3 regions of the Planococcus maritimus genome follow, and region 1 is predicted to be linked to each of the others. Evidence: riboswitches for the same ligand, from Rfam matches in the RefSeq annotation. Region 1 holds a riboswitch; each other region holds the start of a gene.
What was found. Region 1 has a riboswitch for S-adenosylmethionine ahead of BBI11_RS14120 (methionine ABC transporter ATP-binding protein). Riboswitches for the same ligand answer to the same signal wherever they lie in the genome.

Region 1 (3,766 bases):
CTTTCTCTCCTTATCGTTTATCCAGTTTTTTGGCTGTAAAGTCGCCGGCTTGTTGAATCAATTGAACGAGCACGATCAAGATGACCACTGTCACAACCATGATTGTATTGTCATATCGGTAATAACCGAAACGGATGGCCAAATCGCCGATACCGCCGCCGCCGACTACGCCCGCCATCGCTGAATAGGCGATTAGGCTGATGACCGTCAGCGTAACGCCTTGGATCAGGCTCGCTTTTGCTTCCGGTAAGAGTACGTCTTTAATGATCATCCACGGCGTGGCACCGACGGCGATCGCCGCTTCGATGACGCCTTTATCGATATCCCGAAGCGCCGTTTCCACAATGCGTGCGAAAAACGGAATCGCTGCAACCGATAAGGAAACGCTCGCTGCAATCGGCCCGATCGTTGTACCCGTGATCAATTGCGTCAATGGAATGAGCGCTACCAGCAAAATGATGAAAGGGATCGAGCGGACGATATTGACGATAAACCCGATGACCGAATTGACCGGCCGGTTTTCCCAGAACAAGCCCCGGTCTGTGATGAATAGCAAGATGCCAAGAGGCAAGCCGATGATCAATGCCACGGCCAATGAAATGCCGATCATGATCAGGGTCTGATAAAACGCTACTTGGATCTCCGGCCACAAATCAATAATTCTTTCCCATTCAATCCCCATGCTTCATCACCTCCGCAATTGCATTGCGTTGTTCTAGATACCTAATTGCCTCGCCTACTTGCGCTTGGCCGCCTTTCAGTTCCATGACAAAAATTCCAAGCGGCAGCTCCTGTATGTATTCAATCGCACCGTGCAGGAAATTGCCTTTGACCGGATAGCTTTGCAGCATGTCCGAAATAATCCCTTCCCCGGCGACTTCACCTTTGAACAATACTTTGACAATCGTGCCGTCGCAGCGTGCAAGAATTTCTTCCGGCACATTAAATGACACGACGCTCGAGATAAATTCTTTTGTCAAAGCCGTTTTCGGATCGGCGAAGATATCGTAGACGCGCCCTTCTTCGATGACGCGCCCTCCTTGCATGACCGCCATACGGTCGCAAATTTCCTTGACGACGTTCATTTCATGGGTGATCAGCACAATCGTGATATTGAGCTTGCGATTGATGTCTTTCAATAAACGCAAAATCGATAAGGTCGTGTTCGGGTCAAGTGCAGAAGTCGCTTCATCGCATAACAGCACGGCCGGTTCATTGGCGAGTGCTCGGGCGATGCCGACACGCTGCTTTTGCCCGCCGCTCAGCTGTGCGGGATAGACATCGCGTTTATCCGACAAGCCGACCATTTCCAGCAGCTCATCGACGCGCGTGCCGATTTTCTTGCTCGGCGTGCCCGCTGCGCGCAGGGCGAAGGAAATGTTTTCCGCAACTGTTTTTTGGCTGATTAGATAAAAGTGCTGGAAAATCATGCCGATTTTCAGGCGCGCTTTGCGCAATCCGTCACCGCTCAGCTTCGTTAAATCCTGCCCATCAACTCTCACCGTCCCGGATGTCGGGCGTTCGAGCAAATTGATGCAGCGAATCAGCGAGCTCTTGCCCGCTCCCGAATAGCCGACAATGCCGAAAATCTCCCCGGTCTTCACTTCTAAGCTGACATCGTCCACGCCATTGACCGTACCGTGCTTGGTTTGATAAGTTTTGCTCAATTGTTCGATTTGAATCATGCTGTCCACTCCCCCAGGCAAATAAAAAATGTCTCTTTTTTTATCAAAAAGAGACATCGAAAATGAAAATTCCGACTTATCTTTCAGAATGGCATCCATTCTGCAGGAATTGGCACCTTCCCATTATATGGGGGTTGCCGGACGTCATAGGGCCTTACCCTCGGTCTCTCTTGATAAGCGTGCGTATTTGGTTGTTTTCCATACTACCTGCACGGGGACAGTATTGTCAATGCGATTTTTCAAACTTTTTGTATAACTCGACGCGCCGGTCATCGAATACCGGGATACGGCCCCGTACTTCGTCGACTTCTAACAGGTCGATTTCAGTGTAGCCGATGCCTTCGTCTTGCCCCATGTCCATCCGCACTTCCCCCCACGGTGCAATGACCATCGAATGGCCGCCGAACTCATTTTTCGGGTCACTGCCGATGCGGTTTACGGCGATGATGAAGCATTGGTTTTCGATCGCTCGCGCCTGCAGCAGAATACGCCAATGGTCGATTCGCGCTGCCGGCCATTCAGCTGGCACGAAAATTGCCTTCGCCCCGTTCAGCGCTTGTGCGCGCAACCATTCCGGGAAACGGATGTCGTAACAGATGACGCCGCCATAGGTTTCGCCATCCAACTTGAATGTGCCGAGCGATCCGCCTTCTTCGAGATGGATATGTTCATCCATCAAGCCAAAGCGATGCGCTTTATCGTATTCCGAGACGAGTTCTCCAGTCGAATCGGCTACATACATCGTGTTGTAAAAACCGCCGTCTTTCTTAGTCGAAACCGAACCCCCGACGATATGGACGTCCCGTTCTTTCGCAAATTGCTGCAACAATTTCATGGTTCGGCCATCACGGTCCGCAAGCTCCTCAAGCTGTGTCAATGCGTATCCCGTGTTCCACATTTCAGGCAACACGATGATTTCCGCCCCGTTTTCTGCGGCTTCTTCCAAATAATCTTTCACACGTTGAAAATTCGTTTCCGGGTCGCCAAACGCGATATTCATCTGCACACAAGCGATTTTCATGTTCTCTCCCCCTGTAGACAGTTTAGATTAAACTCTATAAGATTTGATGTAGATGTGCAATTATTTAGAAAACAAGGAGGATTCCATGGACTTTTCAAATCGCTTACACAATCTTCCAGATCAATTTTTCGCTACGCTCGTTGCGAAAGCTTCAAAAGCGATCGAAGAAGGGCGCGACGTCATCAATCTGGGCCAGGGAAATCCTGACCAGCCGACACCGCCGCATATCGTCAAGGCTATGCAAACAGCAGTAGCCGATCCGAAAACACACCGTTACTCACCATTTCGCGGGCTTGGTACATTACGAAAAGCCGCTGCCGATTTTTATAAACGGGAATACGGCGTCGACATCGATCCGGATTTGGAAGTCGCTATTCTTTCCGGCACAAAAATCGGCTTTGTCGAATTGCCGATTGCCCTTCTGAACCCTGGCGACTCTCTCTTACTGCCCGATCCAGGCTATCCGGATTATTTATCTGGCGCACCGCTTGCTGATATCACACTTGATTTGATGAAGCTCGAGCAGGCCAATAGCTATCTGCCCAACTATAACGATGTGTCAGAGTCGGTCCGAGAGCGCGCCAAACTGCTGTATTTGAACTACCCAAACAACCCGACCGGTGCTACTGCCGATCAGGCTTTTTTTGACGAGACCATTGAGTTCGCCAAACAGAACGACATTGCCGTCGTGCATGACTTTGCCTACGGGGGTATCGGTTTTGAAGGCCAAAAACCGGTGAGCTTCTTACAATCTGAAGGAGCCAAAGATGTCGGCATTGAAATGTACACCTTATCGAAAACCTATAATATGGCAGGCTGGCGCATCGGCTTTGCAGTCGGTAATTCCAAGATGATCGAGGCCTTGAATACAGTCCAGGATCATTTGTTTGCAGGCATCTTCCCGGCGGTTCAGCTCGCCGCAGCCGAAGCCCTAACTGCAAGCCAGCAATGTGTCGATGAGCTGGTTGAACTGTACGAAAACAGGCGCCGCGTACTGATGGATGAATGCCGCCGGATCGGCTGGGATGTCGAGGCACCTAAAGGCTCGTTCTTCGCCTGG
Region 2 (3,766 bases), 580 kb from region 1:
GCAGGAGCCCTTCGGTGATGCCGCGTTTCTCGCGTTCAGCGGGTGGCATAGCGGCATGGGACATCGTAGCCGGATAAGACAAGATCGACTCTACGGCACCAAGGCTGACAGCAAACATTGGAATCTCCAAAGCTTCCACGAAAATGCGTGCAGCGTCTTTATCGGCTAAACGGAACGACAAGATGCAGCCTGCGTGGCTCGCTTGTCGACTATGGATGGGATTCCCGTCATGGAACGAAAACCCTGGATAATAGACTTCTTCGACTAACGGGTGCTTATGCAAATACGCTGCAAGACGTGCCGTTGTTTCGCCGGATTGCTTTGTGCGGGCGCCGAGCGTCTTGATGCCTTGAATCAATGTATAGGAATCCTGCGCCCCGAGCACCGAGCCGAACGTGTTTTGGATAAACGCTAATTGTTCGCCGAGTCCCGCGTCTTTCGTCACGGCAAGCCCGGCGGTGATGTCGCTATGGCCGGAGAGGAACTTTGTCGCACTGTGGAGCACGATGTCCGCGCCGAGTTCAAGCGGATTCTGGTAAAGCGGGGTCATGAAGGTATTATCGACAAATGTCAGGGCGTCGTTTGCTTTCGCCAATTTCGCGGCCATTTCGATATCAGTAATTTTCATCACGGGGTTGGACGGCGTTTCAATGTAAACGACTTTTGTATTCGGCAAAAAAGCTGCGGCCACTTCGCCAAGGTCGGTCATGTCGACGAAAGTATAATCGATTTTAAACTTTTCTAGCACTTCCGTGATGAAACGGTAGGTGCCGCCATAAACGTCTTCCGAGACCAATACATGGTCGCCGGCTTTCAACAGCATGAAAGCAGACGAGATAGCCGCCATGCCAGAAGAAAAAGCCAGTCCGCGCGTGCCGCCTTCGAGTTTGGCGATGGTTTCCTCGAGTGACTTGCGGGTCGGATTGCCGGATCGGCTATAGTCAAAAGGGCCGAACGAATCGATGCTTTCCTGATGAAAAGTCGAGGATAAATAAATCGGCACATTGACGGCGCCTGTTAATGGATCGATGCCTGCTGTATGGATCAATTTGGTTTCGCGTCGTTCACTCATAGGAAACGACCTCCTTTTCCAGTTTGGCCAGGGCTTGTGACAAATCTGCGATCAAATCTTCAGCCTGCTCAACGCCAACCGAGAAGCGGAGCAGGCGGTTACAGACGCCGCGTGCCGTGCGTTCTGCAACCGGCATATCGGCGTGGGTCTGTGTGGCCGGATAGGTGATAAAACTTTCAACCCCGCCAAGGCTTTCGGCGAATGTGATAAGCGACAGGCTTTCAAGAAATTCCCCGATCCATTGTTCTTTTCGAAGACGAAACGACAACATGCCGCCTTTGCCGGGGTATAGCACCTCTGTCACGGTTTGTTGAGTTTCAAGGAAGCGGGCAAGTTCTTTGGCGTTTGCTTCGTGCTGGCGCATGCGCAGCGGCAAAGTTTTCAAGCCGCGAATCAACAGCCAGGAATCGAGCGGCGACAGCACAGCGCCGGCTGAGTTATGGGCAGTGAAAAGCTGTTCGCATAACGCATCGCCTTTTGCTGCCACCAGGCCTGCGAGCACATCGTTATGGCCGCCAATGTATTTGGTAGCGCTGTGAAGCACGATATCAGCACCTAGCGAAAGGGGCTGCTGCAAAAAAGGCGTCAAGAATGTGTTGTCGACAATCAGTAGCAGGTCATGGCGTTTGGCGATTTCCGCATACGTTTCCAAGTCGATTTCCTGCATGAGAGGATTGGTCGGTGTTTCAATGAAAATGGCTTTGGTATTGGCGGTGATCTTCGCTTCTGCAGTTTGGGGATCGACAAAAGGGTCATACACTGGACGAATGTGGTATTTTTCGTTGTACTGTTCGAGCAGGCGATAAGTGCCGCCGTAAATATCTTCAGGCAGCAAAATTTCGTCGTTCGGGCGGAACAAGGATAAGACCAATTGAATCGCGGCCATGCCGGAGCTGCAGGCAAAGCCCGCATCGCCACCTTCTAAATTTGCGATGCCTTCTTCAAGCAGCTGGCGCGTCGGGTTTTTTGTCCGTGTATAATCATAGCCTGTGGATTTGCCGATGCCTTCATGCTCGTAGGCGGTCGACAGATATATCGGGGGATTGACCGCCCCAGTCCGTGGATCGCTGCGGTTGCCAAGCTGTACTAAGCGTGTTTCTAAGCTATGCTCTTTCATGATCCTCATCCTTTCAACTAAAAAAAGCAGGGGCTTTCTTCTCTTAATCAAGAAGAAAGCCCCTGTCATGTATGCCATCTCCTCATCTTTTAGGCTTGTGCCTATTGGAATTAGCACCGTGACTATGTCCGGTTGCTGAGACTTCAAAGGGCCAAATCCCTCCATCTCTCTAGATAAGAATCATTTATGTAGTTGTCGTTGGTTAATGTTGTTCATCATACGGCAATTTGTTAGGAAATACAAGCAGAATATTGAAAAAACTATTCCGGATAAATGGCGCTCGCTGTTATTCCGGAAGTTGAAATGGTATGCTGAGGTATACTTTTATCATACCCAGCTTATACAAAGCTAGTTGCAAGGGGGTCCTGAATTATGTACATCGTCACATCAACGGTCATTGTACCGGAAGACAAAGTGCAAGACGTCATCGAAATTTATCAAAAACGTTCACGCCGTGTAGATCAAGCGGACGGTTTCACATCGTTTCGGTTGATCCAAAACACAAAGAAACGTCATGAATTGACTGTTCATCTGGAATGGCAAACGAAACAGGCATATATGAACTGGGTCAAGAGTCAGGAGTTCAAGGAAATCCACGATTTGGAGAAGAACTATCCGGATCAGGAGCTTGCGGGCATCGTCCCGAAAGTCCACCAATACGAGGTGGTGGCCGAATGAACCAGGAGCAAAAACAGCAAATCGCAACCGACACAGCAGACGGTATATATGAAGCGTACCCGAATTTATGGGAGCGTTTTGGCGATAAGGGATATGAACATACCGTCAAAGACAATCATCATCACTTGGATTGCCTTGAAACCGCGTGGGAGCTGCAAAGCGAACAATCCTTTCTAGACTATGCCATCTGGCTCGAGACGGTGCTCGTCAGCCGCAATGTCGAAACGGCACTCATCATTGATAATTTTAAGCGGCTCATCGAAATTGTTCCGCGCTATACAGAAACGATGCAAGGAGATTTCATGCTGGACTGCCTCGATCGCGCAGTCCGGTTATTGGAGCTCCCTCAACATAAAAGGAGCTGATCACATGAACGACTCAACACAGCTTTCGGATCTTTTTTTGCAAGGGCAGGAAGAGGAAGCTTTGAAATACGTCCAGGATTTTCTGGAAAACCATTCGCATGAACAGCTTTATGGGGAGCTGTTAACGCCGGCGATGTACCGCATCGGCGAATTATGGGAACAAAATGAAATTTCGGTAGCAGAAGAGCATTTGGCAACCGCCGTGTGTGATTTTGTCTTGTCTGCTACGGAACTGCGCAATAAAAATAAAGAGGGACGACAAAAAGCGATGATTTTCGGCCCAGAAGGCGAAGAACATTATATCGGACTCAAGATGGTCGCGGCGATGTTCCGCGAAGAAGGATATGAGGTGCGCTATATGGGGCCGAATTTACCGCTCGATTCAGCACTTCAATTAGCTGAAGACTGGAAGCCGGATGTTGTGGCTGTATCTGGTGCTTTGGCACATCGTTTGCCGGTTTTAAAAACTTACGCGGAAGCATTTTCACAAGTAGTCCCCAAGCCTGCCATTTTGATCGGCGGCAGAGCCGTTAC
Region 3 (3,766 bases), 1.6 Mb from region 1:
GTGTCCAGAAAGAATAACCGGCAAGTTATTTTCTGCCGCTAAGCGCAGCAGTTCAGCAGCGGTTTTGTCGTAATCATAGAAAGATTCCCGGTGCACAGCATCGGCTGATGTCTGCGTTCCGTGGCCTGGTAAATCAGCCATATACACATGAAAGCCATTCCTGCGCCAGTTTTCGATTTGCCATGCATAACGCTGATGTTCCTCATAGGCACTATGAATCAACACCACGACGCCTTTCGCTTCACCTTCTGCTTGCCACTTCCACATAACGCGCGCCTCCCTTATCCAGCTCGATCGATTGACCTTTTCCAATGTTTTGATACGATTAGAACTAATTACATCTTATCAATCTTAAAGGAGCTTTGCCATGATCTATCCATATAAAGACAAATCACCAAAAATTGACAAATCTGCATTTATCGCTGATTATTCGACTATAACAGGCGATGTCACAATCGGAGCTCATTCATCGGTCTGGTTCAATACCGTTATCCGTGGAGACGTTGCCCCGACCATTATCGGAAACAACACCAATATCCAGGATTTATCAATGTTACACCAAAGTCCGAACACCCCTCTTATACTTGAAGACGATGTAACGATTGGCCACCAAGTGACCTTGCACAGCTGCACCGTGAGAAAAGGCGCGCTCGTCGGCATGGGCTCGATAATCCTCGATGGCGCGGAGATCGGGGAAGGTGCTTTTATCGGCGCCGGAAGCCTTGTGCCGCAAGGAAAAACCATTCCAGCCGGCACGCTCGCATTCGGACGCCCCGCAAAAGTAGTGCGCGAATTAAACGAAGCGGACAAAACAGATATGGAACGCATCGTCCGGGAGTATGCGGAAAAAGCCGCCTACTATAAATCTCTTCAATAGAAAAAGCAGACGGAATTTTTCCGCCTGCTTTTTTCTTATGCGTTCGCTTGTTGTTTCAAAGCATCCGCTTTGTCTGTGCGTTCCCACGGAAGGTCGACATCCGTGCGTCCGAAGTGGCCATAAGCCGCTGTTTGTTTGTAAATTGGGCGGCGCAGATCCAACATCTTGATGATGCCGGCTGGACGCAAATCGAAGTTCGCGCGTACTAGTTCGATGAATTTATCTTCGCTGACTTTGCCTGTACCGAACGTATCGACCGCAATCGATACCGGATGTGCAACGCCGATTGCATAGGCAAGCTGCACTTCACACTTATCAGCAAGTCCAGAAGCGACGATATTTTTCGCGACGTAACGGGCTGCATAAGCACCGGAACGGTCAACTTTCGTTGCGTCTTTACCAGAGAATGCGCCTCCACCGTGTCTTGCGTAGCCACCGTACGTATCAACAATGATTTTACGGCCAGTAAGACCAGCATCGCCTTGTGGCCCGCCGATTACGAAGCGGCCAGTCGGGTTGATGAAGTATTTTGTCTCTGCATCAAGCAATTCAGCCGGTACGACTTCATTGATGACATATTCCTTCAAGTTGCGCTGGATTTGCTCCAAAGAAACTTCCGGATGATGCTGCGTTGAAATGACAATCGTATCGACACGCACCGGTTGATTGTTTTCATCGTATTCAATCGTTACTTGCGTTTTGCCATCAGGGCGCAAATACGGCAAGATTTCTTCTTTGCGCACTTCCGCCAGGCGGCGTGCAAGTTTGTGCGCCAAGCTGATCGGCAATGGCATCAATTCTTCTGTTTCGTTGGAAGCATAACCAAACATCAAGCCTTGGTCGCCTGCCCCAATTTCATCCAATTCCTTATCGGTCATCTGTCCTTCACGAGCTTCAAGTGCCACGTTGACGCCTGCAGCGATATCCGCCGATTGCTCATCGATTGCCGTTAACACAGCACTCGTCTCGGAGTCGAATCCGTATTTCGCGCGCGTATAGCCAATTTCTTTGACGGTTTGGCGGACAACTTTTGGAATGTCTACGTAAGTAGATGTCGTGATCTCTCCTGCAACAAGGACAAGTCCTGTTGTTACAGTGGTTTCGCATGCCACGCGTGCATTTGGGTCTTCTGTTAGGATGGCATCCAGAATTGCATCTGAAATTTGGTCGCAAATCTTATCCGGATGGCCCTCTGTTACTGATTCTGATGTGAATAATCGACGGTTTGTCAAAAAAAGTTCCTCCTTATATCCTGCGAGATTGCTCTCGAAATTGATACGGTACTCGTTTTCCCATGTCAAGTCCGTTTCCCTAGAGGGAATTGAACTTCCAGCTTTTTCAGCCTGCACACGAGGATTAAGGGCATTCCATAAAAAAATCCCTTCTCTCATCTTTAAGCAATGAGGAAAGGAATAATCATCATAAGCACCTTTCACTCTTATCGTCCAAGGCATACGCCTTGCTTCAGGTTGGGCACCATCGCTGCATAAACAGCAGGTTGCCGGGTTTCGTAGGGCCTGCACCCTCCACCAGCTCGGAATAAGAGTATCCGTTCAATTTCCCATCATACGGAATGAGTCAAGCGCTGTCAACGTTTTTAAAGGAAACGGTTGTCAGACTTTTAAGCATGCATCTTTTTCTACTATTGTATAAACACAAATCGCGAACATCGACAGATTTCTAGTTATTAGTATAGACTAATCATGGCAATGTGTTATACTAATGTTCGAATATACATCTTCCCCATTCATTTGGGAATAAACGAAAAGGAAGGTACATATATATGACTTCAGTGAACCTATCAAATGATTTGAAAGAGCTTGTGAACGGCTCGAATATCCATATGCAATTATCCGTTCCCCAATTGGTGGAAGCGGCAACATCCCGCGGGGAGGCTGTTCTTACGCGTGAAGGCGCTGTCAAAGCGGAAACTGGCAAATATACAGGCCGTTCGCCTAAAGACAAGTATATGGTAGAAGAGGCAATTTCGAAAGACAAAATTGACTGGGGCACTGTCAATCGCCCGATTTCCTCTGATATTTTTGAAAACCTATATGCTAAAGTCATCAATCATTTGAAAGAAAAAGACGCTTTGTATGTCTTCAAAGGCTTTGCCGGTGCAGATCCTGAATCGCGTCTGGCGATTCAGACGATCAATGAATACGCTTGGCATAACCTATTCGCCCATCAATTGTTTATCCGCCCTACTGCGGAAGAATTGAAGACGCATGAAGCTGAATTCACTGTCGTTTACGCTCCGACTTTCCACGCAGACCCTGCAGTGGACGGAACGGATTCTGAGACCTTTATCATCGTATCGATGGAAAAGAAAATCATCTTGATCGGCGGTACGGAATACGCTGGCGAAATGAAGAAATCCATCTTCTCGATCATGAACTATATCCTTCCTGAAAAAGACATCCTCCCGATGCATTGCTCAGCAAACGTCGGCAAAAACGATGATGTTGCTTTGTTCTTCGGCCTTTCAGGTACTGGAAAAACAACCTTGTCGGCTGATGAAGACCGCAAATTGATCGGTGACGACGAGCATGGCTGGTCCGATAACGGCGTCTTCAATATCGAAGGCGGCTGCTATGCCAAAACAATTAATCTATCACGTGAAAACGAACCACAAATTTTTGACGCGATTCGTTTCGGCTCGGTACTAGAAAACGTAGTGGTCGATGAAGATACCCGCATCCCGGATTACGATGACGGCTCGCTGACTGAAAATACGCGTGCAGCTTATCCGATCGATGCCATCGATAATATCGTCGTCCCTTCTGTTGCAGGACACCCGAAAACGATCGTCTTCTTGACGGCTGATGCATTCGGCGTATTGCCTCCAATCAGCAAATTGACGAAAGAGCAAGCGATGTATCATTTCCT

Region 2: it holds a riboswitch for S-adenosylmethionine, as region 1 does, so the genes downstream of both, BBI11_RS11410 (methionine biosynthesis PLP-dependent protein) here and BBI11_RS14120 (methionine ABC transporter ATP-binding protein) in region 1, are expected to answer to the same signal.
Region 3: it holds a riboswitch for S-adenosylmethionine, as region 1 does, so the genes downstream of both, metK (methionine adenosyltransferase) here and BBI11_RS14120 (methionine ABC transporter ATP-binding protein) in region 1, are expected to answer to the same signal.

Annotation. Positions count from the first base shown of each region.
Region 1 is NZ_CP016538.2:2,844,745-2,848,510, forward strand. Features, by position in the region: gene BBI11_RS14115 (methionine ABC transporter permease) at 11-682, opposite strand; gene BBI11_RS14120 (methionine ABC transporter ATP-binding protein) at 672-1,685, opposite strand; SAM riboswitch class I at 1,759-1,865, opposite strand; gene BBI11_RS14125 (carbon-nitrogen family hydrolase) at 1,912-2,706, opposite strand; gene BBI11_RS14130 (pyridoxal phosphate-dependent aminotransferase) at 2,792-3,766, shown strand, end outside.
Region 2 is NZ_CP016538.2:2,266,249-2,270,014, reverse strand. Features, by position in the region: gene BBI11_RS11415 (aminotransferase class I/II-fold pyridoxal phosphate-dependent enzyme) at 1-1,072, opposite strand, end outside; gene BBI11_RS11410 (methionine biosynthesis PLP-dependent protein) at 1,065-2,189, opposite strand; SAM riboswitch class I at 2,269-2,369, opposite strand; gene BBI11_RS11405 (antibiotic biosynthesis monooxygenase family protein) at 2,562-2,867, shown strand; gene BBI11_RS16490 (hypothetical protein) at 2,864-3,232, shown strand; gene BBI11_RS11395 (cobalamin B12-binding domain-containing protein) at 3,237-3,766, shown strand, end outside.
Region 3 is NZ_CP016538.2:1,219,784-1,223,549, reverse strand. Features, by position in the region: gene BBI11_RS06190 (alpha/beta hydrolase) at 1-267, opposite strand, end outside; gene BBI11_RS06185 (gamma carbonic anhydrase) at 368-877, shown strand; gene metK (methionine adenosyltransferase) at 913-2,109, opposite strand; SAM riboswitch class I at 2,313-2,423, opposite strand; gene pckA (phosphoenolpyruvate carboxykinase (ATP)) at 2,661-3,766, shown strand, end outside.